3 regions of the Comamonas sp. DB36 genome follow, and region 3 is predicted to be linked to each of the others. Evidence: predicted binding sites of a transcription regulator. Region 3 holds the regulator's gene; each other region holds the start of a gene.
What was found. The regulator HrcA, encoded in region 3, represses chaperone genes, less so after heat shock. The targets are predictions, from matches to a motif close to TTAGCACTCNNNNNNNNNGAGTGCTAA.
Positions count from the first base shown of each region.

Region 1: a site for HrcA is predicted at 6,115-6,141, ahead of ACSVDO_RS03160 (co-chaperone GroES). Genes of this name have one in related genera too.
Region 2: a site for HrcA is predicted at 7,117-7,143, ahead of rpoH (RNA polymerase sigma factor RpoH). Genes of this name have one in related genera too.

Region 1 covers NZ_CP196631.1:661,260-671,704, forward strand. Annotated here, with positions in the region: gene ACSVDO_RS03135 (porin) at 1-205, shown strand, start outside; gene ACSVDO_RS03140 (MurR/RpiR family transcriptional regulator) at 329-1,174, opposite strand; gene tal (transaldolase) at 1,382-2,335, shown strand; gene pgi (glucose-6-phosphate isomerase) at 2,337-3,929, shown strand; gene groL (chaperonin GroEL) at 4,043-5,698, opposite strand; gene ACSVDO_RS03160 (co-chaperone GroES) at 5,746-6,036, opposite strand; gene ACSVDO_RS03165 (DUF3772 domain-containing protein) at 6,537-8,963, opposite strand; gene ACSVDO_RS03170 (TonB-dependent receptor) at 9,241-10,445, shown strand, end outside.
Region 2 covers NZ_CP196631.1:3,668,585-3,679,029, forward strand. Annotated here, with positions in the region: gene ACSVDO_RS17185 (PilW family protein) at 19-969, shown strand; gene ACSVDO_RS17190 (pilus assembly PilX family protein) at 969-1,592, shown strand; gene ACSVDO_RS17195 (pilus assembly protein) at 1,606-5,934, shown strand; gene ACSVDO_RS17200 (type IV pilin protein) at 5,937-6,377, shown strand; gene ACSVDO_RS17205 (GspH/FimT family pseudopilin) at 6,374-6,970, shown strand; gene rpoH (RNA polymerase sigma factor RpoH) at 7,171-8,115, shown strand; gene ACSVDO_RS17215 (Bug family tripartite tricarboxylate transporter substrate binding protein) at 8,225-9,214, shown strand; gene ACSVDO_RS17220 (SCO family protein) at 9,220-9,834, opposite strand; gene cyoE (heme o synthase) at 9,841-10,445, opposite strand, start outside.
Region 3 covers NZ_CP196631.1:827,527-837,971, forward strand. Annotated here, with positions in the region: gene recN (DNA repair protein RecN) at 1-62, opposite strand, end outside; gene ACSVDO_RS03965 (NAD kinase) at 64-963, opposite strand; gene hrcA (heat-inducible transcriptional repressor HrcA) at 992-1,993, shown strand; tRNA gene ACSVDO_RS03975 (tRNA-Ile) at 2,050-2,128, shown strand; gene ACSVDO_RS03980 (sigma-70 family RNA polymerase sigma factor) at 2,454-2,975, shown strand; gene ACSVDO_RS03985 (FecR domain-containing protein) at 2,972-3,967, shown strand; gene ACSVDO_RS03990 (TonB-dependent siderophore receptor) at 4,078-6,489, shown strand; gene ACSVDO_RS03995 (sensor domain-containing diguanylate cyclase) at 6,775-8,649, shown strand; gene ACSVDO_RS04000 (SDR family oxidoreductase) at 8,661-9,425, opposite strand; gene ACSVDO_RS04005 (peroxiredoxin) at 9,548-10,111, shown strand; gene ACSVDO_RS04010 (HD-GYP domain-containing protein) at 10,244-10,445, shown strand, end outside.

The DNA of each region.
Region 1 (10,445 bases), 170 kb from region 3:
GCAGTCGGGCAGCCCGGTGGCAGCAGACAACGGCAAGGCCAACTTCATTGTTGCCGTGGCTGATTATGCTTTCTCCAAGCGTACCGATGCCTATTTCGGTGTGGATTACACCAAGATCAAGGGCGGAACCAATATTGTGCTGGACCCGACCAGCCGCGCGCGTGATCGCACCGGCATCACTGCCGGCCTGCGCCACCGCTTCTAATCCTGATAAATCCCCGCAAGGGGATTTGCCCGGGATATATTGCGTATTCAGAGGTTTTTTGGCAGGGGTGCCTATGTTCGATGCATGAATAATCGAATATAGGCACCCCTGCTGTTTTGCTGCTCAGGTATATCGCTTGGCGTGCAGACTGTCCTTCATTTTCTGCAGCACGGGTTGCAATGGCTCGCCGATGCGCAGCGCTACGCAGGTGGCGAGCACATCGATAATCAGCAGGTGCATCAGCCGCGAGACCATGGGGCTGTAGCGATCGTAGCCTTCGGGGTGGTCGGCGGCGAGCAATATGTCACAGGCATGGGCCAGGGGCGAGCCGCTGGCCGTGATCGCAATCGTGGTCGCGCCGCGCTCGCGCGCGATGTCGGCCGCATCCATGAGGTCGCGTGTGCGCCCGGAATTCGAGATGATCAACGCGCAGTCGCCCGGTCCGAGCAACGTGGCGCTCATCACCTGGATATGTCCGTCGCTGCTCGCAAGGCTGGTCACGCCCAGCCGGAAGAACTTGTGCTGGGCATCCTGGGCAACGATGCCCGAATTGCCGGCGCCATAGAACTCGATGCGCCGCCCCTGTTGCCAGCTGCTGACGATGGCCAGCGCTGCGCGTTCGAGGTCGGGCACGCGCGCGGCATTGCGATACTGCAGGAATGCGGCCACGGCATTGTCGACGACCTTGACCAGCACATCGCCGGTCTTGTCATCGCTGTCGACGCTGCGGTGAATGAAGGGCACGCCTTCGTTGGCGTTGTTCACGAGCTTGACCTTGAAGTCGGCCAGGCCGTCATAGCCCATGCTGCGGCAAAAGCGCACGACAGTCGGCTTGCTCACATGGGCGCGCTCGGCAAGCAGCCGCACCGGCAGTTGCGCAAAGGCCTGCGGGTCGGCCAGCACGAGACGCGCCACGCGCTGTTCGGCCGGGGCCAGGGAAGGCAGGGAGGCGGTGATGCGATCTAACATGGAAGTCCTGGGCGGTAAGCGCTGCGTGCGTCAATGTAACCGCAGTTGCGGGCCTTGGCCGGCCCCTGCATGGCTGCGCCTACACTGCGCATTTGTATCGTGCTGTGTCTGCTCGCGGGTGCTGGCGCAGTGCGGTGGCCGCTGCTTGTAAGATAACAAGGCTACAGCATCGTGTCAGACAGGTGCTTTTCAAGAATGGAACAGGTCATGAGTCAGCTCGACGCGCTTCGACAGTTCACCACCGTGGTGGCGGACACCGGCGATTTTCGCCAGATTGCACAATATTTGCCGCAGGATGCGACCACCAATCCGTCCTTGATCCTCAAGGCCGTGCAGATGCCAGAGTATGCGCCACTGCTCAAGGCGACGGTGGTGCAGCGCCGTGGCCGGCCGCTGGACGAAATCATGGACCGGCTGCTGGTGCGCTTCGGCTGTGAAATCCTGGCACTCGTGCCGGGCCGGGTCTCGACCGAAGTCGACGCGCGGCTGTCGTTCGATACCGAAGCCACCGTGACCCGGGCGGAACGCATTGTCGAGCTCTATCAGGCCGAAGGCGTGCATATCGACCGGGTGCTGATCAAGATCGCTGCGACTTGGGAAGGCATCGAAGCCGCGCGCCGCCTCGAGCAGCGCGGCATCCATACCAATCTGACCTTGATGTTCTCGCTGTGCCAGGCGGTCGTCTGCGGCCAGGCCAGGGTGCAATTGGTGTCGCCGTTTGTCGGTCGCATCTACGACTGGTACAAGAAGCAGGCGGGCGCTTCCTGGGACGAAGCCGCGATGGCCGGAGCCAACGACCCGGGTGTGCGCTCGGTGCGCGCTATCTATGCGCATTACAAGAAGTTCGGCATCGCCACCGAAGTCATGGGCGCGAGTTTTCGCAACCTGGGGCAGATCACGGCGCTGGCCGGCTGCGATCTGCTGACGATCGCCCCCGATCTGCTGGCCAAGCTCGCTGCCAGCGATGCGACCCTGGAGCGCGCGCTCGTGCCCGAAGCGGCGCAGGCGCTAGACCTGCCCGCGCTGCATTACGATGAACCGGGTTTCCGCCTGGCGCTCAATGCCGATGCGATGGCGACCGAGAAGCTGGCCGAAGGCATCCGGGCCTTTGTCGCCGACACGCTGCAGCTCGAAACCCTGATGCAACAGGCGGCTGCCTAGGATGACAGTGTTGTGCCATGAGACCGCGGCCTGGAAGGCGCTGGCACGCCATTACCAGGAGGAAATGGCGGAATTCGATATCGTCCAGGCCTTTGCCGCCGACCCCCAGCGCCTCGCGGCGCTGAGCCAGCAGGCGCCGCATGTATTTGCTGATCTGTCCAAGAACCGCATCACGCCCGCAACCCAGCAGTTGCTGACAAACCTCGCACAGGAGTGCGGTCTGGCGCAACGCCGCGACCAGATGTTCGCCGGCGCGCTCATCAATACTTCCGAAGAGCGTGCCGCGATGCACTGGCTGCTGCGCATGCCGCGCGACGGCGGGCTGCTGCGCGAGCGTCCCATGGCGGCTGCGGTGCGCACGGCGCTGGACGCGGTGCATGAAACGCTGGACGCGATGCTTGCGCTGGCCGAGCAGGTGCGCGCGCGCCCCGAGATCACCGACATCGTCAATATCGGCATAGGCGGCTCGCATCTGGGACCGGAAGTCGTGGTCAATGCGCTCGAAGATTGGTGCAGCCCCTACAAGCGGTTTCATTTCGTCTCCAATGTCGACGGCCACGAGCTGGGCCATGTGCTGTCGCGCGTGCGCCCCGAAAGCACGCTGTTCCTCGTGGCCTCGAAGTCGTTCACCACGGCCGAGACCATGCTCAACGCACATTCCGCCCGTACCTGGTTTCTGGCCAATGGCGGAACGCAGAACGGCGAATGCGCGATTGCCGAGCATTTCGTTGCGCTGACGACCAATGTGGCAGCCGCAGCGCAGTTCGGTATCAGCCGCACGCTGGGCTTCTGGGACTGGGTCGGCGGGCGCTATTCGCTGTGGTCGGCGATAGGCCTGCCGATCGCGATCGCCGTGGGCGCCGCGCATTTCCGTGCGTTGCTGGCCGGCGCGCATGCGATGGATGCGCACTTCGTCACGGCCCCGCTGGCGCGCAATCTTCCCGTGCGCCTGGGCCTGCTCGACATCTGGTATCGCAATTTCCACGGTTTCGGCAGCCGCTGCATCGCGCCTTACAGCCACGGCCTGCGCCGGCTCACGGCCTATCTGCAGCAGTTGGAGATGGAAAGCAACGGCAAGCGCGTCGATGCCCGGGGACAAGCCGTGGGCGTGGCGACTTCGGCCGTGGTCTGGGGCGAGCCGGGCACCAATGGCCAGCATGCATTCTTCCAGATGCTGCACCAGGGGACAGATGTGATTCCCGTCGAGTTCATCGCCATGCGCGGCGGCGGCAAGTACCTGGGCGCGCACCAGCACAGCCTGCTGATCAACGCCGTCGCCCAGGCCCAGGCGTTGATGGTCGGACGCCGCCAGGAGTCGAGCGAGAAATACTGTCCCGGCAACCGTCCGAGCAGCTTTTTGCTGCTGCAGCAGCTCGATCCGGCCTCGCTGGGCGCGCTGATCGCGCTGTATGAGCACCGGGTGTTCGTCACCGGCGCGATCTGGGGCATCAACAGCTTCGATCAGTGGGGCGTGGAACTGGGCAAGAACCTGGCGCGCAACCTCGCGGACCGCCAGGAGCGCGGCGACTGGCAGGATGTCGATGCGTCGACGGCAGGATTGATGCGGCGCCTGATCGCCGCCGATCTGCCTTAGCAGCGGCTGGCACTGACGACAAAAAACCCGCAGTTCTTGCGAACTGCGGGTTTTTTGTTGCTGGTGGCAGCAGGTCTTTCGACCTGCCGGACCGCAATTTCCCTTGCAGGAAATTACATGCCCATGCCGCCCATGCCGCCCATGCCACCCATGCCGCCGCCCATGCCGCCCATGTCGGCACCTGCGTCAGCCTTGGGAGCGTCGGCAATCATGCACTCGGTGGTCAGCAGCAGCGCTGCGACGGAAGCGGCGTTCTGCAGAGCAGTACGCGTGACCTTCGTGGGATCCAGGATACCCATTTCGATCATGTCGCCGTAGGTGTCGTTGGCGGCGTTGAAGCCGAAGTTGCCCGTGCCCTTGAGCACGGCATCGACCACGACCGACGGTTCGCCACCGGCGTTGGCGACGATTTCGCGCAGAGGAGCTTCGATGGCCTTCAGGATCAGCTTGATGCCGGCGTCCTGGTCGGCGTTGTCGCCCTTGATCTCGCCCACGGCTTGCTTGGCACGCAGCAGAGCCACGCCGCCGCCGGCCACGATGCCTTCTTCCACAGCTGCACGGGTAGCGTGCAGTGCGTCTTCAACGCGGGCCTTCTTTTCCTTCATTTCGACTTCGGTGGCAGCGCCAACCTTGATCACGGCAACACCGCCGGCCAGCTTGGCCACGCGCTCTTGCAGCTTTTCACGGTCGTAGTCGGAAGTGGCTTCTTCGATCTGGATGCGGATCTGCTTCACGCGGGCTTCGATTTCAGCAGCTTGGCCAGCACCGTCGATGATGATGGTGTTTTCCTTGCCGATTTCGACGCGCTGGGCCTGGCCCAGGTCTTCCAGCGTAACCTTGTCCAGCGTCAGGCCGACTTCTTCAGCGATGACCTTGCCGCCCGTCAGGATGGCAATGTCTTCCAGCATGGCCTTGCGGCGGTCGCCGAAGCCAGGAGCCTTCACAGCCACAACCTTCAGGATGCCGCGGATGGTGTTCACAACCAGCGTCGCCAGGGCTTCGCCTTCGACGTCTTCGGCAACGATCAGCAGGGGACGACCGGCCTTGGCGACTTGCTCCAGCGTGGGCAGCAGGTCACGGATGTTGCTGATCTTCTTGTCGAACAGCAGCACGAAGGGGTTGTCCAGGATGGCCGATTGCTTTTCCTGGTTGTTGATGAAGTAGGGCGACAGGTAGCCGCGGTCGAACTGCATGCCTTCAACGACTTCGAGTTCGTTGTCCAGGCTCTTGCCTTCTTCAACCGTGATCACGCCTTCCTTGCCGACCTTGTCCATTGCATTGGCAATGATCTGGCCCACGGACTCGTCCGAGTTCGCGGAGATCGAACCGACCTGGGCGATTTCCTTGGAAGTGGTCGTGGCCTTGGATTGGGCCTTGAGCTGCTCGACCAGAACGGTCACAGCCTTGTCGATGCCGCGCTTCAGGTCCATGGGGTTCAGACCAGCGGCGACATACTTGGAGCCTTCGCGCACGATGGCCTGGGCCAGCACGGTAGCGGTCGTCGTGCCGTCACCGGCGATGTCGTTGGTCTTGGAGGCCACTTCCTTCACGAGCTGGGCGCCCATGTTCTGCAGCTTGTCCTTGAGTTCGATTTCCTTGGCCACGGACACGCCGTCCTTGGTCACGGTAGGAGCACCGAACGAGCGCTCGAGCACCACGTTGCGGCCCTTGGGGCCCAGGGTCACCTTGACCGCGTTGGCCAGGATGTTCACGCCTTCAACCATGCGGGCGCGAGCTTCACCACCGAAAACTACGTCTTTAGCTGCCATTTTGATTCTCCGAATTCAGTTAACTGGAATGCTGGGAAAGAGAAGATTTACTTCTCGACGACTGCGAACAGGTCGTCTTCCTTCATCACCAGCAGTTCGTCGCCATCGACCTTGACGGTCTGGCCGCTGTACTTGCCGAACAGAACGCGGTCGCCGACCTTGACGTTCAGTGCGATCAGTTCGCCCTTGTCGTTCTTCTTGCCGGGGCCGACGGCCAGGATTTCGCCCTGGTCAGGCTTTTCTGCGGCGTTGTCGGGGATAAAGATGCCGGAAGCAGTCTTGGTTTCGTTTTCCAGGCGCTTGACGATCACGCGATCGTGCAGGGGACGAAGTTGCATAACATCTCCAAATATCAACAGGTTTGAACAACAGCCTCGCGGTGCGCGGCATTCGAAAGCGTCTGGGGCTGGGTGCTGTTAGCACTCGACCCCAATGAGTGCTAATCATACGGTCATTTTTCGCGGTTTCAAGTGTTTTGCTGCAAGACACTGCGGATTGCCGGGTTCCCCCGGGGGGGATGACTATCAAATGATAGTGATTCTTGTTCGTGAAAAATGGGCCGACGATGTTGTGACTGGTGCGCACGCCATGTCATCTGCTCCCAGCTCGCTCAACACGCAAGTCACCGCGCTCTGCACCGATCACCATGGCTGCTTGCAGCAGGCCTGGCTGGCGGCGGGCAAGGCGCATGCCAGGGGAGCAGCGCCAGCTCACGCTGGCCGATGGCACGCAGCTGTGGCTCAACACCGACAGTGCGGTACATCCGCTTGGGCGCCCACGCGCAAGGTGCAATTGGGAATGCGCTACACCTTCCGACGCCGGCGCTGCTCCTGGCGCCTCAGACCGGCGCCGGCGGCGCGCTGGCCATCATCATCGTGGGCACGGCCAGCGGCAGGCCGGCGTTCCTGAAGTCGTCGAGCATGGTGAACAGCAGATCGCTGCGCACGCCGCTGGCCAGGCGCGGGCTGGCGACATAAGCGATGGCCTGGAAGATCAGGCTGCCGTTCTCTATGCCTTCGAGGCTCAGCGAGGGCTCGGGGGATTCCAGCACGCCGGGGTGGGCGCGGCAGGCGGCCAGCATCAGCTCGCGCACGCGCTTGGCGTCGGTCGACAGCGGCAGCGGCAGGCGGATCAGCACCCGGCCCTCGGTCGCGGTCAAAGTCATGTTGCGCACGGTCTTGGTGATGAACTCGGAGTTCGGCACGATGACGGTGGAGCGGTCGCCGAGCTGGATCTCGGTGGCGCGCACATTGATGCGCTTGATGTCGCCTTCGGTCGTGCCCAGCACCACCCAGTCGCCGACCTTCACGGGCCGCTCGGCCAGCAAGATCAATCCCGAGATGAAGTTCTGCACGATGGCCTGCAGGCCGAAGCCTATGCCCACCGACAAGGCGCTGGCGATCCAGGCGATGCGGTTGATGCCTATGCCCAAGGCCGACATCCCGGCCGCGACCACGAGCACGATGCCCACATAGTTGAGCAGCGTGGACAGCGAGCTTTGCATGCCCGGCTCCATCGTGGTGGTCGGCAGATAGCGCTCGCGCAGCCAGTTGCGGAACACACGCAGCGCGACAAAGCCGCCGACCAGCACGGCCAGCGCGCTGAAGATCGCTGCCGGCTTGATCTGGAACTCGCCTATGGTGAGCCCGGCGCGGATGCGGTCGGTCTGCTGCAGCACCTCGTCGGGCCGCGTGCCCAGCTGCGCGCCCAGCGCGATCAGCATGTACAGGAACAGCAGCACGCGCGCCAGCGCCGACAGCACCACGGCAGCCTGGTCCAGCGTGGCCGGCGCGAAGCCGAAGTTCTTCTGCAGGCGCTGGCCGAAGTCGCCGCGCGAGGAGACGAGCGCCATGGACAGGTCTTCGGCGAACTGGAACAGCACATAGAAGCTGATGACCACCAGTCCGGTCCACGCCAGTTGCGTGGCGACCAGGCTCGCGACGCTGATGTAGCCGATCGCGACCAGCAGCCCCACACCCAGCAGCGACAGCGTGACCAGGCCCAGCCCCAGGCCTACCCACAGCGGGCGCGGCGCGGGCGCTTCGGCGCTGTCCTGCGCCGGCATGCGCAGGCGTGTAAGCGTGGCGGCGATCAGCAGCGTCAGCGCCAGCGCGGTAATTCCCTGGCAGGCCCGCAGCGCGGGCAGGCTGAGTTCGGAGATGGTTGCCACCTGGGTGGGCGCCCAGACCAGTACGCCGACCAGCGCCACCAGCCAGGGAAAGGACCGCAGCCGCAGCGCCAGCGCATCGGACAGCGGCGGCAGCCGCCACGACGGCCGGGCGTTGGCCAGCAGCGCGCGGCCCAGGCTGGTCACGTAGACGATGTAGAGCACGGATTCGTCGACCAGTGCCACGAGCTTGCTCGACAGCGGGCCGAAGTCGGCGCGCGCTTTCACCGTCTGCAGAAAGCCTTGCAATGCCAGCGCCACCACCGCCATGTTGACGGCCACGATGGCGATGACCAGCAGCGAGCGCCGCAGCCGGCCGCCGGGCAGCACGCGCTGCGCCAGGCGCGTCAGGCCGCGTTCGGCCAGAAGGTCGCCGACGGTGATTGCCAGCAGCGCCAGCGCCAGCGCCAGCAGCACCGCGCCGCGGTGCTCGGACGTCGCCAGGCGCGCGCCCGCGGCCTGCATTTCGGCCACCATGGGCGCGAGCCGCGCGCTGTCGTCCGGCCAGGCCTGTCCCAGCTCGCGCCAGAATGCCGCGCCCAGCGGCGAAGGCGCGCGGTCGGTGAGCTGTGCCTGGAACTGATCGCGCTCGCGCGTGCGCAGCGCGTCGCTGCGCTGGCGGGCATCGACCACGATCAGCCGCGCCAGCCGGATCTCCGCATCCACGGCGTTGCGGTCGCGTATCAGCGTCTGGCGCTGGCTCTTGATGTCGGCGTCTTCACTGGTGCCCGGGGCCGGCGCCGTGCCCAGTTCGCCCAGCCGCGCGTTCAGGTCATTGAGTTCACCCGTGCGCGCTTCGATGATGCGGTTGGCTTGGGCGCTCAGCGCGCCGAAGCTCGCCTGCAGCGCGCGCACGGCGTCGTTGCCGTCGGCCGTCGCAGGCAGCCGGTCGAGCTGGCTGCGCAAGGTCTCGACATCGGGCAGCGGCTGCTCGGCGGCCAGCGCCGCACCTGGCGCGCCCGGTGCGGCGGGCGACGCTGGCGCGGCTTGGGCCTTGGCCGCAGGCTGGGCCTGGACCGTGGGCAGTGCCAGGCAGGAGAGGACGGCAAGGGCAAGAAAGAGCGCGCGGCGGTGGATCCAGGTCATCGAAGCCATCATAGGAGTCCTCCGCGGCTCTGTCTCCGGGCTAAGCCTGCCGCTGCGAGAGGTCTATGCGGCGGGACGGGCAAGGTCGGGGACAGGGCTGCGGGCTGTGTTGTCCTGCCGCAACGCACGCCAATTCAATGCGCAGGCCCTGCCTGGCACGCTGTCCTCTGTCAGGGTCAGCGAGTTCGAAAAAATGGCACCGGATTCACCTGGGAAGCGAGGTGGATAGTCGTGAATGTAAGAACATGATTCTTTAAAATTAACGCGAATCATTTCCAATCTCATTTTCATGAAAACACCATCGTTTGTCCTGCGCCCGACTGTAGGCGCCATTGCTTTGTGGGCCACCGCCTGTGCCGTGAGCGCACAGCAGGCGCCTGCGCCCACGCTGGAGACGGTGACCGTCGAGGCCAGCGCCGATGCGTCGGCCGAAGGCCTGGCCAAGCCGTTCGCGGGCGGACAGGTCGCCAAGGGCGGGCGCGTGGGCCTGCTGGGCCAGCAGGACATCATGGACACGCCATTCCAGCTGACCAGCTATACCAATACGCTGATCCGCGACCAGCAGGCCAAGAGCATTGGCGAAGTGCTGCTCAACGACCCGTCGGTGCGCGGTGCGCGCGGCTTCGGCAATTTCCAGGAACTCTATGTGCTGCGCGGCCTGCCTATGTATTCGGACGACCTGGCCTACAACGGCCTGTACGGCCTGCTGCCGCGCCAATATGTCGCGTCCGAATTCTTCGAGCGCGTCGAAGTGCTGCATGGCGCCAGCGCCTTCCTCAATGGCGCGGCCCCGGGCGGCAGCAACCTCGGCGGCTCGATCAACCTGATGCCCAAGCGCGCGGGCAACGAGCCGCTCAACCGTGTCGATCTGGGCGTGCAATCGGGCGGCCAGGCTTCGGCCGCGGTCGATCTGTCGCGCCGCTTCGGTCCCGACAACAGCACGGGCCTGCGCCTGAACGCGGTGCGCCGCGACGGCGGCACGGCCATTGACGGCGAGGACCGCAGCCTCACGGCGCTGGGCCTGGGCCTCGACTGGCGCGCGCGCGATGTGCGTGTCTCGGCCGATGTCGGCTACCAGAAGGACAAGCTCAAGGCCGCGCGCCCCAGCGTGACCCCGGGCGCGAACTTCATTCCCGATGTGCCCGACAACAAGACCAACTACGCCCAGCCCTGGACCTATTCCAATGCCGAGGACCTGTTTGCGACGGCGCGCGCCGAATGGGACCTCAACGACCAGATCACGGCCTGGGCCGCGGGCGGTGTCAAGCGCGGCAAGGAAGACAATTCGCTGACCACGCCCTCGATGGTCAACAGTTCGGGCCTGGCCAACACCACCCGCTTCGATACCAAGCGCGAAGACGACACCGCGACCGGCGAGATCGGCCTGCGCGGGCGCTTTGTCACCGGCCAGGTCAAGCACCAGGTGGTGGCGTCGGCATCGTGGTTCCGCCATGAGGAACGCAATGCCTGGTCCTACAATTTCTCGCCCGTGCC
Region 2 (10,445 bases), 1.6 Mb from region 3:
CGCGCGATGCAGCGCGGCATGACGCTGGTCGAGCTATTGGTCGCTCTACTGCTGGGCAGCCTGATCGTCCTGGCGGCGGTGGCTGCACTGACGGTGTCGCGGCAAGGCTTTCTCGCCGTCGATGCTTCCGCACAGCTGCGCGACAATGCCCGCTTCGCCACCAGCATCATTCGCCGCCTGGCGACGCAGGCTGCATATTTGGATTTCAAGCATGCAAGCACCACAGCCGGAGCGGCATTCAAGGTCGGGGAGTCAACGACGGCCGCGATCGAACCGAGCATCAAAGGATTCAACAACGCCGCCTACGATGTCCAGTTGATCAACGGCACGACCAACGCGGTCACGACGACCGGCCTCAACAACAGCGACATGCTGGTGGTGCGCTATCAGATGGGAACGGTCACCAAGACCGACGGCAGTGAAGGTCCGGACCAGACCATGATCGATTGCAGCGGCGCCACTTCCACGGCGACCGCGGCGACCATGTCCGAGCGCATGGTCAGCGTGTTCTACGTCGCGCAGGACCAGGGTGAACCCACACTGATGTGCGCCTGGCTCGACGGCAGCACCTGGAAGCAGCAGCCGCTGGTGCCCGGCGTGGAGAGCCTGCAGTTGCTTTACGGCGTTGACGGCGTCACCGCCGGGGCTGCGCCCAGCGCGGCCACCGACTCGATTCCCGAGCGCTACCTTCGCGCAGATCAACTGGTGACCAGCAGCTTGACCGACACCAATGCCAACTGGGATCGCGTTCGCTCCATACGCGTAGGCATGGTCATGCGTGGCCCGCCTGGTTCCTCGTCCAATGGAACGGTTGCCGCACAGTATCCACTGGGGCCGCAAGGCCTGATGAATTCCGCCGACGACCCGGGCAGCACATTTGCCGCAAAGACCGACGGCAGACTGCGCCAGACGGTCTCATTCACGATCCACCTGCGCAATGCAGCGATCACCCGCCAGGACGCCACCTGATGCGCGCCAAACGCTTTTCTTTTCTGCCTGCCACCGCCCCGCGGCCCGACCAGCGCGGCGTATCGCTGATCGTGGTCATGATGCTGCTGGCCATCATCGCCATTCTGGGCATGGGAGCCATACAGATTTCAATGATGAGCGAACGCGGCGCGCGCAACGAACGCGACGTGCAGATCGCATGGCAAGGCTCAGAGGCCGGCCTCATGGATGCCGAATACGACATTCGCGGCCCTGGGACCGCGACACGCAAGAACCTGTTCACGAAGAACGATTCTTCGGCATTTGCAATCGGCAGCTGCGGAACCACCGGAACCGGCAAGGGACTGTGCGATCCTGCAACGGTGACGGGCAAGCCCCTGTGGCTCAGTGTGGATCTGGCAGCCGACAGCCCTGCCGCAGCGGTCTATGGCGACTTCACAGGACGCGCGTTCAAGTCGGGCAGCAGCGGGCTGCAGCCGGTCAAAAAGCCGCGCTACATCATTGAAGTGCTGCCGGACAGGAATTCTTTCGGCGACGCCAGCGGGCGGGTGGACAAGAAATTCGTGTACCGCGTGACATCGATGGGTTTCGGGCCTCGGGAAGACATCCAGGTCGTGACGCAAATACTTTTCCGCAAAGAATGATCCCGGAGTGACCATGAAACTATTGCCTCGTGTGCGCCTGGCTCGATGGGCGCTTGCAATTGTCGCCCCCCTGTCAATAGGTTACGCGGTTCATTCACTGAGCCAAAGCAGTCCGCCGAACATCACTGCGATCGCGCTGAGCGCTGACCCGCTGTATGCGCAGGGTTCGGGCCAGAAGCCCACGCTGACGCTGGCCATATCGGTCGAGCATCCTACCGTGGGCGCAGCCTACCGCGGCACCTATGCTCCGGCCACCTCCTACCAGGGCTACTTCGATCCGTTGAGTTGCTACAGCTACGACAAAGCGTCCACGACCAAGCATTTCACGCGGTCCGCGGCCTCCGATGCCGCAACCCACAGCTGCAGCGGAGCAGGCTTCAGCGGCAACTTCCTCAACTGGGCTGCAGCCTCGTCCATCGACATCATGCGCCTGGGCCTGACGGGCGGCGACCGGATCGAGGATTCCGAGTCCTCGACCATCCTGCAGCGCGCAGTAATTCCCAGCAACTTCTACGACGATGGTTCCTACTTTCCGCGCAAGAATCTCTCCAACGCCGTCGCGCGGCAGGCGCTGCCTGCCGAGTTCTTCACGAGCGGCGATACGAATACCGTGCGGATCAGCAACTGCCTGAATCGAATTCACATCTTCAGCAACGGTACGGCAGCAACCAAAGCGGGAGCAGATGCCTGCAATGACTCCGCCGCCGTGATGGGTCCGATACTCCAGCGCGAGACCAACTCGAACATGCCGAACGGCTACACGCAATGCGCCGCGGAAAACGCCACCTGCACGTTCACAGGAACGGCGGAAGTCATCTACGGCAGCGGCAAGAAGTGGCATCGCCGCCTGGTCACCAACGGCATCGCATGCAACAACAGTCAGTGGGGCGAGGACCCGGCGTCAGGCGCGGGCAAAAGCTGCCACTACAAGGCTACAAACACGGCGCTGTCCACCCCCATGAAGACCATAGGGGGGGAAGAAGCGCTCTACGTTCGGGTGAAGGCCTGCAGTACATCGGGCGGCGCCCTGACCGACTCGCGCGCCTCCGTGTGCCAGCGCTACCCCAACGGCAACTACAAGCCCGTGGGCAACATGCAGAAGTACAGCGACCGCATCCGCCTCGCGGCTTTCGGCTACCTGATGGACAACGGCGACCAGCGCTACGGCGGAGTGCTGCGCGCGCCCATGACCTATGTCGGACCCAAGACCTACGACGCCAACGGTGACCCTTCGGTGGATCTGAACCCGAACCGCGAATGGAACCCTGACAATGGCGTTTTCATTGCCAATCCGCGGGATGCCACGGAGGGCATCAGCGGGGTGATGAATTACCTGAACACCTTTGGACGCACGGGCACGCCCGGTACCTACAAGGGCAACGATCCGGTGAGCGAGCTGTATTACGAAAGTCTGCGTTATCTGCAGGGCCTGGCGCCAACGCCGCAAGCGGTTTCCGGTCTCACGGCCAATGACGCCAGGCGTGCGGGATTTCCCGTGTACGCGAGCTGGACCGACCCGTTCGACGGTGGCTCCAGCGACAAGAACTACGCCTGCCTGCGCAACAGCGTCCTGCTGATCGGCGATGTGAACACCCACGCCGACCGCTCCATCCCCGGCAACTCGATCATCTCGAATTCCGACTTCGATCGAACCGCCGAAGTCAGCCTGGCGAACAACATTCCGAACTTCAAGGACTGGACTCGTGTCGTGGGCGGCTTCGAGGCGGACCAAGCGATCAGATACCTTGACGGCCGTGGCGACTCGCAGGTCACCAGCAACACCACAACGATCAAGAACACCGGCCTGGCCGACCTGGACAGCCTCAGCATAGGCTCTGGCGGCAAGTCGTCGTATTACATGGCCGGCATGGCCTACTGGGCGCATACGCATGACATCCGCGGCAGGGACTGGACGGAGACAGCCAAGCGCCGCCCCGGCATGCGAGTGACCACCTACGTGGTGGACGTGAACGAAAACAGCGCCAACAACGATGCCACGGCCCGCCGGCGGACCCACTTCTTCCTTGCGGCCAAGTACGGCGGCTTCAACGATGTGACCGGCACCGGCAACCCGTATGAGTCGTCGAACGACGCCCGCAACTGGGAGAAGGAAACCGATCCGGGCGAGGCCAAGACCTATTTCCTGGTCAGCGATGCAGACAAGTTCCTGCGCTCGCTGGACGACATCTTCTTCGCCGCGGCCAAGGCCAGCAATACGATTTCCTCGCCAGCAGCGTCCACCAACACCTTGTCCACCACGGACGGGTATTACTACACCGCCAGCTTCAATACGGAACGCTGGTCCGGGGACATCAAGCGCAACACCATCAAGGTCAGCGACAACGGCGATGTGAAGGTGGGCGACGCGGCATCGGCGGTCTCCGCCGCGGCGCGTCTCGACGCACTCACCGACACGCAAACCAGCGGACGCAAGATCGTTGTCGGGCTAGAAAGCGCGGCCAGCTCGGGCGGCTCGGCAGCCCTGTTCACCTGGAGCACGATAGGCGACACGCTCAAGGCCCACCTGAACAAGGCCTCGCCCACCGCCACGGCCGACAACGACGGGCAGAACCGCCTCAACTTCCTGCGCGGCTATCGCTCACAGGAAGCCGTCACCTTCCGCCAGCGCAATTCCCGCCTGGGCGACATCGTCAATTCGGCAGCGGCCTACTCCGCCGCGCCCACCACGCGCTACAACACGGCGGCCTATCGCACGTTCTACGATACCAACAAGAACCGCACAAAAGCCGTCTTTGTCGGCGCCAACGACGGCATGCTGCATGCATTCAACTCCACCACCATGGACGAGCTGTTCGCATATATCCCCAGCTGGATGGCTCCCAAGCTCTCGCAGCTGACCAACACCAATTACAACTCCTCCGGCCACACCAGCTACGTCGATGCGCCGCCCGCAGTGGCCGAAGCCCAAGTAGGCAGCGACTGGAAAACCGTGCTGGTGTCGGGCACTGGCGGCGGCGGGCAAGGCGTGTTCGCTTTGGACGTGACCAACCCGAGCGACTTTGCGGCCGACAAGGTCCTTTGGGAATTCACGGACCAGAACGATCCAGACATGGGCAACGTGGTGAGCCAACCACGCATCGTGAAGCTGCGCACCAGCGCTGCCGGCGCCGCCACGGCCACCTACAAATGGTTTGCAGCGGTAGCCAGCGGCGTCAACAATTACGTCAATGACGGCACTGGCCGCTACAGCACCACCGGCAAGCCTGCGCTCTTCCTGCTGGATCTGTCGAAGGCATCAGGCACCGACTGGTCGCTGGGCACCAACTACTTCAAGGTGAGCCTGCCCATCAGCAACGTGGAGGCAACCGGCACGCAGGAAGTAAATGCGTCCGGAACCGGCACCGGTGTCGGCAAGGCCACCGGTCTGGTGAACTTCGATTTCACCAACGACCAGGCGGATGCCGTCGAATTCTTCTACATGGGCGACCTCCACGGCCAGTTCTGGAAGCTCGACATGGCCAAGGCCAACTTCTCGAGCGCCACCGAAACCAACTGGAACCTGCTGAGACTGACGTCCTATAAGAACACCGACGGCACCATTCCGTTGCCCATGTACATCGCGAAAGACAGCAGCAACAAGGTCCAGCCCATCACCATGGTACCCACCATTGCGTTTGGGCCCTCCAACTCCTACATCCTGGCATTTGGCACCGGCAAATATCTCGAAGCCAAGGACAACATGGTCGGCTCCAATACCCAGGCACAATCTTTTTACGTACTGTATGACAGCGGCAACGCCGCATCGAAAGATGTTGAACCCGACACGGACGGCACAGCGCGCTTCAACGGCCGCGCGCGTCTGAAGGCCGGCTCGATCACGAACAGTGCAATCAGCGTGGAGTCGTTCTACTGGAATCGCCCGCGGGACAGCAACTCCACCGACAAGAAAGCAGGCTGGTATATCGACTATCCCAAGAGCGGCAGCCTGGGCGGTGAAAAACAGATCGGCGCCGCAGCGCTGTTTGGGCAGACCGTGCGCTTCACCAGCCTGCTGCCGCCAAGTGCGTCCACGGATGCCTGCGGAGGTGGATCGAGCTATTCATACGAAGCCAATCTGGCCAGCGGCCTGGGTACCGTCACGACCATGTCCAGTGGTGCGCAGGGCTCGCCGATGTTCTTCTATACGAACTCTTCGCTCTCGAACAGTGACTCCACCGGAGCGCGCGTCAAGACAGACAAAGGGGTGTTCGTGCATCCCGACGCCACCGCCACTTCAGGCGTGAGCGTCTCCGAGCCAAAGACCGCCACGTCGCAGGTCGGTCGCCTGAGCTGGCGCCAACTGAACAACTACCGCGAACTGAAAGACAAGACCTGGAATTGACCATGACCAAGCACAAACGGCACATTGAAGGCTTTACGCTCATCGAATTGATGATCACGGTTGCCATAGTCTCCATTCTGGCAACCATAGCCTACCCGTCCTACGCGGAGTACATGCGAAAGACACGCCGCGCCGAAGGCCGCACGGCAATGATGGAATTGCTGCAGCAGCAGGAGCGGTACATGACGCAGAACAATACTTACCTGGCCATCGCCACGGCAGGCGACAGCGCCGTAGCCTTCAAGACCTTCTCGGGGGACTCCCGCGGCAGTGCCGCGTACTGGCTTGGTGCGCGTGCCTGCCCCAGCCAGACCATCAACAATTGCGTTGAGGTGTTCGGCGTGCCCAAGTACTACACCGACCCGTCCATCACGGAACTCACCGTTACCAGCACGGGCGTGAAGAGCTGCACCGGCAACAACACGAGTGTCTGCTGGAAATGACGCCATTTGCCCCGCACGCCTCATCGACCACCAGCACAGGCGGACGGGGCTTCACGCTGATCGAGCTGCTGGTGACCATTTCGCTGCTGGTCATCATCATGGCCATTGCCGCACCCAGTTTCATGGGATATCTGCGCAATGCAGAACTGAGCGGCATCAGCAATAGCTTTCTGGCGGCCCTGAACGCGGCCCGCACCGAAGCAATGAAGCGCAACATGTTCGCTCTGGTGACGCCGAAGAACAACGACAATGACTGGGCGAAAGGCTGGGTGGTGTTTGTCGATACCGACAATGACATGGCCTTTGACAGCACCAAGGACATCCTGGTGATGCAACAGGAGGCGCCCCCGCCCTACATCACGCTTTCGGGCAACAACAGCACGGCGGCCAATCCGAGCTATGTGCGATATGACGGCTCGGGCTTTTCGCGTCCCGCAAGCGGCGACCTGCCCAACACCACGTTGACCATCGCGCGCAGCGATGCAAGCACCGACTACCGCCAGATCCGACGTATCAAGATCGCAGTCACCGGAAGGGCCAAGATCTGCACTCCCAAGGCGTCGGATGATGCCAATTGCCTTTCCACGGACTGAGGATATGGACAGGCCTTGCTCCCGTCGCACGCTCTGGTGCCGGAGCACCTAACACTTGCACGCCTGGACTGAGTACCGGTTCGACGCCCTGAGGGCATTGCCCCGCAGGGTTGGCACAAGTTGTCAATGGTTAAGGAACTTCTGCCTTAGCACTCTCTCCAATAGACTGCTAATATGAAGATATGGAAGAAAGGACTTCAATGACCTCCACATCCGCAAACATTGCGACGACCACTTTGGCGCCCACCAACCCTTGGGCACTGGTGCCTCCACTGGGCAACCTGGACGCCTATATCACGGCAGTCAATCGTCTTCCCATGCTCACGCTGGAAGAAGAGCAGGATTACGCGCGTCGCCTCAAGAATGACAGCGACCTGGACGCGGCCGGCCGACTGGTGATGTCGCACCTGCGCCTGGTGGTGGCCATTTCGCGCCAGTACCTGGGTTACGGCCTGCCGCATGGCGACCTGATCCAGGAAGGCAACGTGGGCCTGATGAAAGCCGTCAAGCGTTTCGACCCCGAACAGGGCGTGCGCCTGGTGAGCTATGCCATGCACTGGATCAAGGCCGAGATCCACGAATACATCCTGAAGAACTGGCGCATGGTCAAGCTGGCCACGACCAAGGCGCAGCGCAAGCTGTTCTTCAACCTGCGCTCGATGAAGCAAGGGCTCAAGGCCGACGCCGCCGCGCTCGACGAGAGCACGCACCGCGACACGCTGAGCCCGCACGAGATCGACACCGTCGCGCAAAAGCTCAACGTCAAGCGCGAAGAAGTCATCGAAATGGAGACCCGGATGTCGGGCGGCGACGTGCTGCTCGATCCCTCTCCTTCCGATGACGGCGAGAACGCCTTCGGCCCCATCGCCTACCTGGCCGATGGTTCGCATGAACCCACGGCGATGATCGAGTCGCGCCAGCGCGACGCACTGGCCACCGACGGCATCAGCCTGGCGCTGGGCGGCCTGGACGAGCGCAGCCGGCGCATCGTCGAGGAGCGCTGGCTCAAGGTCAACGATGACGGCTCGGGCGGCATGACGCTGCACGAACTCGCTGCGGTCTACGGCGTCAGCGCCGAGCGCATTCGCCAGATCGAATCGGCGGCGATGAAGAAAATGAAGAAGACGCTGGCCGAATACGCCTGAGTCTCCCGGCAGGGATAATCGGCGCACCGCCTTTGCAGGCGGTGCGCTTTTTTCATGGCGCGCCGATTGCCAAAGACACTCCATTCCAATAATGATCCGAGGAGCCCGCATGATTTCCAGATTGAACCGCCGCACGCTGCTGGCCTCGGCGGCCTGTGCCGCGGCTGCCGCCTGCACCCCTGCCCTGGCAGCCGATCCAGCCCAATGGCCCACGCGCCCGGTCAAACTGATCGTCGGCTTTCCGGGCGGCTCGTCGCCCGACCTGGTCGCGCGTACGCTGGCCGAGCCGCTGGCCAAGATGCTGGGCCAGCCGGTCGTGGTCGAGAACAAGGTGGGCGCGGGCGGCAACATCGGCGCCGACGCCGTCGCCCATGCCACCGACGACCATACGCTGGGGCTGATGATCAACGGCAACATGACCATCGCCAAGCTGATCAACCCCAAGGCGACCTATGACCCGCTCAAGGACCTGCAGCCCGTGAGCCTGATCGCCACCGCGCCGCTGGCGCTGGCCGCATCGGCCCAGGCACCGGGCAGCACGGCCGCCGAGTTCTTCGCCGCGGCGCGCGCCAGCGGCGACAAGTGGAGCTACGGCAGCCCGGGAATAGGCACGGTCGCGCATATCGGCATGGAGCTGCTCAAGGCGCGCGCCGGCATTGCGCCGGTGCATGTGCCCTACCCCGGCAACCCGCAGGTGATCAACGCCATCATCGGCGAACAGGTGCAGCTCGCGCTGCTGCCGCCCGCCATGGCCGCGGCCCAGGCGCGCGCGGGCAAGCTGCGCGTGATAGGCGTGACCTCGACCAGCCGCTCGTCGCTGGTGCCCGAGTACCCCAGCCTGTCGGAAGCCGGCATTGCCAACTATCAGATGGAAATCTGGAATGCAGTCGCCGCGCCACGCTCCATGCCCCGGCCCATCGTCGAGCGCCTGGGCACGCTGCTGAGCGAAATAGCACGCCACCCCGACATCCGCGCCAAGCTGTTCGCCCAGGGCTGGCAGGTTGCGGGAACCTCGTCAGAAGGCCTGGCCAACCGCATACGCACCGACGCCAAGGTCATGGGCGACATCATCCGCAGCCAGAAGATCACTGCGCAATGATCTGATCAGGCCTTCTCCGCCAGCAGCATGCGTACATCGGCTGCCAGGACCTGGGGGCCCACGCCGTAGCGCTCGTAGACGCGCAGGCGCCCCGCGGGGTCATAGACATAGCTGCCGGCCGAGTGGTCCAGCGTATAGCTTTCCGGCGTAGGGCCTTCGACCTTCTTGTAGAAGATCTTGAAATCCTTGGCAATTGCCGCGGTCTGCTCCGGCGTGCCGCGCAGCGCGACAAAGCTGGGATCGAAGCTCTCCATGTAGGCCTTGAGCATCTCGGGCTTGTCGCGCTCGGGGTCCAGCGTGACAAAGATGCCCTGCAGGCGCTCGCCATCGGCGCCCAGCAGCTTCTTGACTTCGGCCAGCTCCTGCAGCGAAGTCGGGCAGACATCGGGGCATTGGGTATAGCCGAAGAACACCACCACGGCCTTGCCCGCGAAGTCCTTGAGGCTGCGCTGCTGACCCGAAGCATCGGGCAGCGTGAAATCGCGCGCGTACTCCGCGCCCGTCACATCCACTCCCTGGAAACTGGCCTTGGGTTCGCGACCGCAGCCCGCGAGCAGGCCTGCGGCCCCCGTGCCCAGCGCCGAGGCCAGCAACAACTTCAATACACGTCGTTTATCCATAGTCGTTCAAAAAATATAGTGGTCCGCCAATAGTGCGGCGAACAGAAGACTCAGGTGTATCAGCGAAAACCGGAAGGTCTTGCGCGCCAGGGCGTCGGAGTAGCTGCGCCACAGCCGATAGGCATACGCACAGAACCCCAGGCCCAGCACCACGGCCACCGCCAGATAGAGCCAGGAACTCATGCCGAAGACGAACGGCAGGAGGCATCCGGCAAACAATACCAGCGTATAGAGAAACACCTGCAAACGGGTGAATTCATTGCCATGGGTCACGGGCAGCATAGGCAGGCCGGCCTGGCGATAGTCTTCCACGCGGTACAGCGCCAGCGCCCAGAAATGCGGTGGTGTCCAGAGAAAGATGATCAGGAACAGGATCAGCGACTCGGGCGTGACCTGGCCGGTCATCGCGGCCCAGCCCAGCACCGGAGGCATGGCGCCCGAGGCCCCGCCGATCACGATGTTCTGCGGCGTCAGCGGCTTGAGGATCAGCGTGTAGACCACGGCATAACCGACGAAGGTCGCAAGCGTGAGCCACATGGTCAGCGGGTTGACCCAGACATAGAGAACTGCCGAGCCGGCCGCGCACAGCAGCGTGGAAAACGCCAAGGCCT
Region 3 (10,445 bases):
AGGTCGAGGTCCAGCGCCTGGACGATGACGAAGTCGCGCAGCGCAATGCGTTTGAGACCCATCTCAGTTGACTCCCTCGTTCCAGCCGAGCTTCTTGCGCAGCGTGGCGAAGTAGTTCCAGCCCTTGGGATGCAGGAAGCGCACCGAATGCTCGGCCTTGGTCACCAGAATGCGGTCGCCGTGCAGCAGCGAGGCCAGCGACTGCATGTCGAAATTGGCGCTGACATCGCGCCCGCCGACGACTTCGATCACGACTTCGGTCGCATCCGACAGCACGATGGGGCGGTTGGAGAAGGTGTGCGGCGCGATCGGTGCCATGACCCAGCCGGGAATCGACGGGTGCATCATCGGCCCGCCGACCGACAGCGCATAGGCTGTCGAGCCCGTGGGCGTGGCGATGATCAGGCCGTCGGCGCGCTGGTTGGCGACGAAGTGGCCGCCGACTTCGACGCGCAGCTCGACCATGCCCGATGTGGCACCGCGATTGACCACGACGTCGTTCATTGCCAGCGCCTCGAACACCAGCTGATCGCCGCGCATCACGCGCGCCAGGATCATGGGCCGCAGGTCTTCCTCGTATTCCCCTTGGAGCATGGGCGTGAGGGTGGTCTGGTAATCTTCGAGCGGGATGTCCGTGACGAAGCCCAGGCGCCCCTGGTTGATGCCTATCAGCGGCGTGCCGTAGCGCGCCATGTGGCGGCCTATGCCCAGCATGGTGCCGTCGCCGCCGACGACCAGGCCCAGGTCGCAGTGCGCTCCCAGGCCGTCGACATCCATCGAACGGTAATTCTGTATGCCCGCGTTTCTGGCGGTTTCGGCGTCGACAATGACTTCGCATCCCTGGCTGCTGACAAAGCTGGCAATATCCTGCAGCGCGTGGCGTGCGCTGTCGGGGCTGGCGCTGCTGGATGCGGGCGACTGGTATTTCCCGATCAGTGCGACTCGGCGGAACTTAGACGTCATTTTGAAATTACATCATTAAAATCACTACATGCTCGATGACCGTGCCAAGTTGTTACTCAAAGCGCTGGTCGAGCGCTACATCGCCGACGGCCAGCCCATAGGTTCACGCACGCTTTCGCGTGCCTCGGGCCTTGAATTGTCGCCTGCGACGATACGCAATGTGATGTCCGACCTTGAGGAACTGGGGCTGATCGTCAGCCCGCACACCTCGGCGGGCCGCATTCCCACGGCCAAAGGTTACCGCTTGTTCGTCGACACCATGTTGACAGTGCAGCGCGACGACTTCCACGCGCCCGCGCTGCCGGCCGAACAACCGCAGAAAGTCATCGCCAACGCGGCGCATCTGCTGTCGAGCCTGTCGCAGTTTGTCGGTGTGGTGATGGTGCCCAAGCGCACTTCGGTGTTCCGCCAGATCGAGTTCGTGCGGCTGTCCGAAAAACGTTTCCTGGTGATCATCGTCTCGCCCGAGGGCGACGTGCAGAACCGCGTGATCTTCACCGAAGTCGACTACACCTCGTCGCAGCTGGTCGAGGCCGCGAACTTCCTCAATGCCAATTATGCGGGCCTGGCCATGGAGCAGGTGCGCGAGCGCCTCAAGGGCGAAGTCGAACTGCTGCGCGGCGAAGTCGCGGCGCTGATGCAGGCGGCCGTCAATGTGGGCAGCGAAGACCAGAGCAACGAGGCCGATGTGGTGATCTCGGGCGAGCGCAACCTGCTGGCCGTGAGCGACTTCTCCAGCGACATGGACCACCTGCGGCGCGCGTTCGACCTGTTCGAGCAGAAAACCCAGATCCTGCGCCTGCTCGACATCTCCAGCCAGGCCGAGGGCGTGCGCATCTACATCGGCGGCGAAAGCCATGTCGTGCCGTTCGAGGAACTGTCCATCGTGAGCGCGCCCTACGAAGTCGACGGCAAGATCGTCGGCACCCTGGGCGTGATCGGCCCGACGCGCATGCACTACGACAAGATGATCCAGATCGTCGATATCACATCGAAGCTGGTCACCAATGCCTTGAGTCATCGCAGATAGGCTCTACAATAGTCGAGTTTTGCTGAAATGCCTTGTGCATTCAGGCGCCCAGTCAAGGGCCTCTAGCTCATGCTTGGTTAGAGCAGCGGACTCATAATCCGTTGGTGCCGTGTTCGACTCACGGGAGGCCCACCAAAAATCCAACCCTTGCGGGTTGGGCAAAAGCCAACCTTCGCGGTTGGCTTTTTTTTGCCTGTCGCCAGCGCGGATTTGCCGATTCCGCCCGCAGCAATGGCGCAGTTGTCGAACGGACTGCCTGCCTTTGCCTCTTGCCCGCGTTTCGCGCCGCAGATGGCCGGTGCAGTCCGGGCCTCGTTCGCCAGCCAGGGGGCGTTTGTGCGGCAGTTCCTTGGGCTGCTTTGCGCATCGTTGAAATGCGGCGCTAAAATGCAAATAAGAATTATTACTGATGGCGCTCGCAGCGTTCGTCAGGCTTTGCAATCCGCCCAATCCTTCCCTTATGCCCGCTCTCGACAGCGTAGTCAGCCGCGAGATCACCACGCTGTACTCGGATCATCACCGCTGGCTGCAGGCGTGGCTGCGCAGAAAGCTGGGCAATGCCTTCGACGCGGCCGATCTGGCCCAGGACGCCTATCTGCGGCTCATGGGGCGCGACGTACAGGAGATCCGTGCGCTGCGTGAGCCGCGCGCCATGCTGGTCACCATTGCGCAGGGACTCGCGGCCAATCTTTACCGCCGCCGCGCCATCGAGCAGGCCTACCTGGAGACGCTGGCGCTGCAGCCGCAACCCACTGCGATCTCGCCCGAACAGCGCGCCATCGTGCTGGAAGCCCTGGTAGAGATCGACCGGCTGTTGGGCGAACTGCCCTTGCCCGTGCGCCAGGCATTCCTGCTGTCGCAGATCGAGGGCATGAGGCAGGCCGATATCGCCGTCGAGCTGGGGGTGTCGCTGCCGACCGCACGGCGCTACATCGCCCGGGCCGTGGTGCAGGTCTGCTTCCTGAACGATTCCGCGGCATGAGCGCCGCCATTGCGCCCGCGGTGCAGCAACAGGCCGCTCTTTGGCTGGTGGAGTTGCAGTCGGACGAACTCACTGCGCACGCGCGCGGACAATTGAACCAGCGCCTGCAGGCCTGGCGCCAGGCGCATGCCGACCACGAGCGCGCCTGGCAGCGCATAGAGGCCATGGGACTGCAACTGCAGCCGCTAGCCGGAACTGCGGCCAGCGCGGCCCTGGCGCATGCGGCGCGCAGCGCAGGGCGCGGTCGGCGCGTGGCGCTGCGCAATCTGGCGCTGCTGCTGTTCAGCGGCGCCGGGGCGGGCACGCTGGCGTGGCAGGCGCAGGGCGAAACTTCGGGCGTCTGGCTGGCCGGCGCCGATGAAAGCACGGGCACGGCTGAACGCCGCGCCATCACTTTGCCCGACGGCACGCAGCTGGAACTCAACGCCCGCAGTGCGCTGGACGTGCAATACGACGAGCGCTGGCGCCTGCTGCGCTTGCGCGCCGGCGAGATCCTCGTGACCACGGCGCCGGGCTCGACCGCGCTTGCCCAGCCGCTGGTGGTCGAAACCCGCCATGGCCGCATCCGTGCTTTGGGAACGCGCTTTGGCGTGCGCGAGCGCGGCCTGGGCAGCACCCAGGTCATGCTGTTCGAAGGACAGACGGAAATCACGCCGCAGCGCAGCCCGGCGCGCCGCTTCATTCTTTCCAAAGGGGAGCAGGTGCGCTTTGATGCGCAGCACGCAGAGACGGTTGAATCGGCCGACGCCAGCGCCATCGCCTGGACGCGCGGCATGCTGGTGGCGCAGGACATGCCGCTGGCCGAGTTCCTCGCGGAGCTTGCGCGCCATCGCCCCGGCTATCTGGGGTGCGATCCCGTGGTCGCGCGCCTGCCGATCAGCGGCACCTACCCGCTCGCGGACACCGACCGCGTGCTCGACATGCTGCTGGCAACCCAGCCCCTGGCCCTGCGCACGGCCACGCGTTACTGGGTCAGCGTGCAGCCGCGGTAATTTCTGGGACCTTTGCTGATCACTTTTCCCATCTCGCGGGGCAATGGAGGTGAAGCGCCATGCATGGCGCGGCATTTCGTCGACCACCCCTTACAGACAGAGAGAACATCATGGGTCACCACCCGATTTTGCGCGCCACGCGCCTGGCCTTCGCCCTGCGCCCGATGGTGCTGACATTGCCCGCGGCAGCCTGCCTGATCGCTGCGCCATGCGCCCATGCCCAGGCCGCGGCAACGCAGCGCTATGACATTCCCGCCGGACCACTGACGGCCACGCTCAACCGCTTCGGCGTCGAGGCCGGGATCATGCTGTCGCTGTTCACTGCGGATACGGCGGGCAGGCAAAGCCCGGGCGTGCAAGGCGAGATGACCGTGGCCCAGGCCCTGGCCGCGCTGCTGGCGGGAACCGGGCTGGATGCGGTGCCGCGCGCGGGTGGGGGTTTTCTGGTGCGGGTCACGCCCGCCGTGGGCGCGGCCAGCGCGCTCGCGGAAGTGCGTGTGAGCGCGCAGGCCGAGCCCGGCGGCGCCACCGAAGGCACGGGCAGCTACCGCGCCATAGGCCGCAGCGCGACCGGAACGCCGCTGGCGCTGGGTGCGAAGGAGACGCCGCAATCGGTCTCGGTGATCACGCGCCAGCGGCTCGACGACCAGCACCTCGACACCGTGAACGAGGTACTGGAGTTCACCACCGGCGTCACCGCGTTCCGCCAGGGCATGGGAACGGATCTGGAAGGCATCTGGTCACGCGGTTTTTCCGTCTCCAACTACCTGCTCGATGGCATGCCCAGCGCGGTGGCGGGCTCGATGCAGAACACCGTCATGTACGACCGCATTGAAGTCGTGCGCGGCGCGAACGGGCTGATGAGCGGCATGGGCAATCCGTCGGCCAGCATCAACATGGTCCGCAAGCGCCCCATGGCCGAGCGCCAGATCAGCGTCAGCGCCGAGGCCGGCAGCTGGGACCGATATGGCGTCGGGGCCGACATCTCCTCGCCGCTCAATGACAGCGCGAGCCTGCGCGGCCGGCTGGTGGTCGACGCCAAGCAGCAGCATTCTTGGATAGACCGTTACCATAAGAAGAGCGATGTGGTCTACGGCATCGTGGAATTGGACCTGGCGCCCTCGACCCTGCTGACCGCAGGTTTCAGCGCGCAATCGGACCGGAATGATGCGTCAATGCGCACCGGTTTCCCGTTGACCTACAGCAATGGCGTGGCGACAAACTTCGCGCGCTCGATCAACATCGGACCCAACTGGGCCTACCACGCGCCGCAAGTGGACAGCGTGTTCGCCTCGCTGGCACATGACTTCGGCACCGGCTGGCATGCCAAGATCGACTATGCGCATTTGCGCTCGGCATACGACAGTGCGCTGTACTTTCTGACCGGCAGCATAGACCAGGCCACGGGTCTGGGCGGCGCGCTGTGGCCTGTGCGCTGGCAAAGCACGGACCGCCAGAACAGTGTCGATGCGCAGCTGAACGGGCCGTTCTCGCTGTTTGGGCGCGCGCACGAAGCAGTGGCCGGCGTCTCGCTGTCCCAGCTGCACAGGGACACCGGCGACTACGGCGGCTGGATGGGACCATGGACTGGCTACGACGGCAGCATAGGCAACCTGCATGACTGGGACGGCAATGCCAACGTGCCGGTTTTCGTCAAGGCCAGCGATACCGCGACCAGGGAAAACCAGCTCAGCGCCTATGTCACTGCACGCTGGAGCCTGGGCGATTCGACCACGCTGATCACGGGCGCGCGCGCGATCGACTGGAAACGCGTGGCCGACACCACCACCGTGGCCGGTGCGCAAAGCCGCACCGAGCTGCGCGAGCGCGGCGTGGTCGTGCCCTATGCGGGGCTGGTGCATGCACTGGACGAGCGCTGGTCGCTTTACGGCAACTACACCCAGGTGTTTCAGCCCCAGGCCGCATCGGTGCGCGACGTGAGCAACCGGCCACTGGCCCCCGAGCAGGGCACAAGCTACGAAGCCGGCGTCAAGGCCGGCTGGCTCGACGGTCGGCTCATCACCAGCCTCGCGGTCTTCCGTTCCAGGCAGGACAACCTGGCGGTCTACAACGCGGGCACGGACGCCTATGATGCGCTGCAGGGCATCACCACCCAGGGCCTGGAACTCGAGGCTGCGGGTGAAGTCGCCAAGGGCTGGAACATGAGTGCCGGTTATGCCTATACCTCGAGCAAGGATGCCGATGGTACGCGCGCCAACACCCCGATTCCGCGCCACGGGCTCAAGCTGTTCACCACTTACCGGTTGCGCGGTGAACTCCATCCGCTGACCATAGGCGGCGGTGTCAACTGGCAAAGCGAATACGGCTATGTGGGCGAGCCGGCGCAAAAGAGCCATGCCGTCGTCAACCTGATGGCGCGCTACGCCGTGAGCCGGCAGCTGTCGGTGTCGCTGCATCTGAACAACGTTTTCGACAAGCATTACTACAGCGGCCTGAGCAACTACGGTGCAATGTATGGTGCGCCGCGCAATGTGATGGCGGCGGTCAAGTACGCCTTCTGACGCCGGGCGCGGGTCGGCGCTGCGGGCCGGCAGCGGCGCCTGCCCCGGGTCCTGCGGCGAACCGCGCCTGCCATGTTTCCCATGGCAGGCATTTTTTTTGGGAGGAAGAGCGGCCCGCAAACTGCGGAGCCTGGCACCGGCGCAAGCGCCCGCCCGGTTGCTGCAGACTGTTCAATTTCCGCGTAAACCGGCAAACTGCCGGTTGAAGAGTCGCCGTGCCTGGGCGCGCGTGTCGCCAGGCGAATTGCAACCCGATGCGCTGCATCGCATTCACGACAAAGCGGTATGAGTCTGAGGATTTCCAAAACAGTGCTGCGGCGCATCGTTCTCGGCAATCTGCTGGTGGCATGCCTGCTGTGCCTTGCGACCGGATTGAACCTGCATGCCAACTACCAGGCCGACATGGACCTGGGCATCGCCGTGACGCGCAATCAGGCCCGCAGTCTGGGGCTGGAGCTCACGGCGGAGCTGCGGCTCGTGGACAACGCGCTGTCGTCCATTACGAACCGGTTTCGCATGCGTTCCATCGACGGCCTGCCCGCGGCGCAATCCGCACTCGAGGAAGCGCTGCAGGAACAGCGCGCGCTGATTCCGTTCGTGACGGCGCTCAGGACCACGGGCCCCGATGGCCAGGTGCTGCTGGTGCCCAGCGAAGTCACCGTGCCGTTCTCGATCGAGAGCCGGCCGTATTTCGAGCAGGCCCGGGATACGGACCAGATGGTCGTGTCCTCGCCGCTGGTGAGCCTGTCCTTCGACAAATGGGCCATCGTGCTGGCCCGGCGGCTGCAGGACGCGGATGGCGGCTTTCAGGGCGTGGTCTATGCCGTCGTCGCGGCCGAGCATTTCCAGCGGCTGTTCAGCCAGCAATCGCTGGGACCGGACAGCGCCATGGCGCTGCGCACCGACGATGCGCGCCTGGTCGCGCGCTTCAATGCGAACCAGCCCTACTCCGAGCAAGGCCTGGGCGACGACCTGGTGTCCGCGCAATACCACGCGGCGCTGCGCAGCAATCCCGAACATGGCTGGTACATCACGCCCACGCTGCTCGATGGCGTGGAGCGCATCACCGCCTACCAGCGGCTGACCAACTATCCGCTGACGGTCGCCGCCGGTCTGGGCACAGAGACCTATCTGGCGATGTGGCGCGCGTCCGCCTGGCGCGCCTGGGGGCTCACGGGACTGTGCATTCTGCTGATCGCGCTGGGCTCGGTGAGCCTGTACCGGCTGCAGGCGCGCGAGCGGCTGGCGAAGATCAGGATGACGGAACTGCTCAAGGAGCAGGAGCTGTTCATCGACAATGACCTGATCGGCATGGCGCGGCTGCGCGACCGCAAGGTGCTGTGGACCAACCAGGCGATGCAGCGGCTGGTCAAACGCTCGGCCGGGGACCTGCAGGGCGCACCGATCCGTAGCATCTATGCCGATGAAGCCATTTACCAGCAGGTGGGCGAGCAGGCCTATGCCGCGCTGCGCGCCGCGGGCAAGTTCCACACCCAGATACAGCTGCTGAGCAGCGATGGCCAGACGCTGTGGGCGGACGTGAGCGGCGCGCGGCTCAACGACGTGGAGTCGCTGTGGATCTTCGTCGACATCGACGGCCTCAAGCGAGACGAGCAGACCGCGCGGCATCTGGCCACGCATGATGCGCTCACGGGCCTGGCCAATCGCCGCGCGCTGGAGCAGACGCTGGAGCAGGCATTGTCCGCCGCTACCCATTCCGCACAGGCGCTGGTGGCCTTGTGTTTCATGGATCTCGACGGCTTCAAGCTGGTCAACGACACGCATGGACACGATGCCGGCGACGAAGTGCTGCAGGTCGTCGCCGCGCGGCTCAAGGCCCAGGCGCGGGCTTCCGATTGCGTGGCCCGGCTGGGCGGCGACGAGTTCGTCGTGCTGCTTGCCGGTCTGGGCTCGACCCAGGAAGCCGTGGAGATCATGGAGCGCTGCCTGGCGGCCATCAGCCAGCCCATACGGCTGCAGCATGGCGCCGTGGTGCATGTCGGCGCAAGCATGGGCCTGGCGCTCAATCTCGCGGCCGACGACTCATCGGCGCAGCTGCTGCAGCTGGCCGACGAGGCGATGTACGCCGCCAAGCGGGCCGGCAAGGGGCGCATCGTGGTGGCGCGCAGCCCGCAGGCCCTGGCCGAGAACCCGGCCTAGGCGAAGCGCTGTCAGCCGCGGCCGACGAAAGGCATCTTGGTCGCCATGACGGTGTGGAACAGCACGTTGGCTTCGAGCGGCAGGCTGGCCATGTAGAGCACCGACTGGCCGACGACCGCGACATCGATCATGGGCTCGACCGCGATGTCGCCATTGGCCTGGGGCACGCCCTTGGCCATGCGCGACGCCAGGTCGGTCATCGCATTGCCGATGTCGATCTGCCCGACGGCGATGTTGTACGGGCGGCCGTCGAGCGCGGCCGTCTTGGTCAGCCCCATCACCGCATGCTTGGTCGCAGTGTAGGCAATGGAGTTGGGGCGCGGCGCATGCGCGGAGATCGAGCCGTTGTTGATGATGCGTCCGCCCTGGGGGCTCTGGCCCTGCATCACCTTGAAGGCCTGCTGCAGGCAATAGAACATGCCGTTGAGATTCACATCGACCACTTCGCGCCATTGATCCGGCGTCCAGTCGACGAAGGACCCCGGAGGGTTGCCGCGGCCCGCGTTGTTGAACAGCAGGTCGACGCGGCCGAACTTCGCGACCGCGCTCGCGAACAGCGCGGCGACGGCTTCGGGGTCGCTCACATCGGTGGGCACGCAGTGCACGCGCTCGCCCAGGCCGTGCTGCGTCTGCGCTTCTGTCTTGACCTGCTCGAGCAACTCGGCGCGGCGCCCGGCAAGCACCACATGAAAGCCTGCCGCAAGCAATGCCTGGGCCACGGCCTTGCCTACGCCGGAGCCTGCGCCCGTGATGACCGCTACCTTCTTGTCTGTCATTGTCAAATTCTCCAGGTGATGTAGAACCCCATTGTGAGTTCATTGCGGCCGCGCAGGAACTATGACCGTGCCTGGGCAAAAGCCTGGACAATGGCCGCATCCACCATTGGAAGAAAGCTCCCATGCGCACTACCGGCTCTGGCCTCTCCACCGCATTTTCCGCGGCCGCGCTGCTCGCGGCCCTGTTCTCTCCGGCCGCGCATGCGGTGCTCAAGGTGGGCGATGCGGCCCCGGCGTTCACCACCCAGGCGGCCGTTGCCGGCAAGCCTTTCGCGTTCGACATGAAAGCGGCGCTGGCCAAGGGGCCGGTGGTGCTGTATTTCTTCCCCAAGGCCTTTACCCAGGGTTGCACGCTCGAGGCGCATGCGTTTGCCGAAGCCTCGCCGCAGTTCAATGCGCTGGGCGCGCAGGTCGTGGGCATGTCGCATGACGACATCGCCACCTTGCAGCGCTTTTCCACCGAAGCCTGCCGCGACCAGTTTGCGGTCGCCTCCGATCCCCAGGCGCGCACCATTCGCGCCTACGATGCCTCGGCCGCGGCCAACCCCCAGCGCGCCGACCGCATCTCGTATGTGATCGGCCAGGACAGCCGGATCAAGTTTGCCCATGTGGGTTCCGATCCGGCAGAGCATGTGGAGCAGACCAAGGCAGCAGTGCAGCGCTTGCAGAACAGCTTGAAGAAGTGAGGGCATGCTTAGGGTACGGTCTTTCGATATGGAGCAGACTTCGGTGTGACACGATGTAAAAAGTACATCGGTTCGGAAACCTTTGCCATTTGACCCATGCCCGGATTGCGCCTCTCAGAATTGATTTCTGCCTTGAGCCATGCGCTCGACATCACCGAAGGACAACCCGAGGGACACTGCACCCGCTGCTGCTGGATTGGCATGCATGTGGGGCGGCGCCTGGGGATGTCGGACGATGAACTCTGGGGCCTGTACTACACCTTGCTGCTCAAGGACCTGGGCTGCAGCAGCAATGCGGCGCGCATCTGCGAGCTCTACCTGACCAACGATCTGG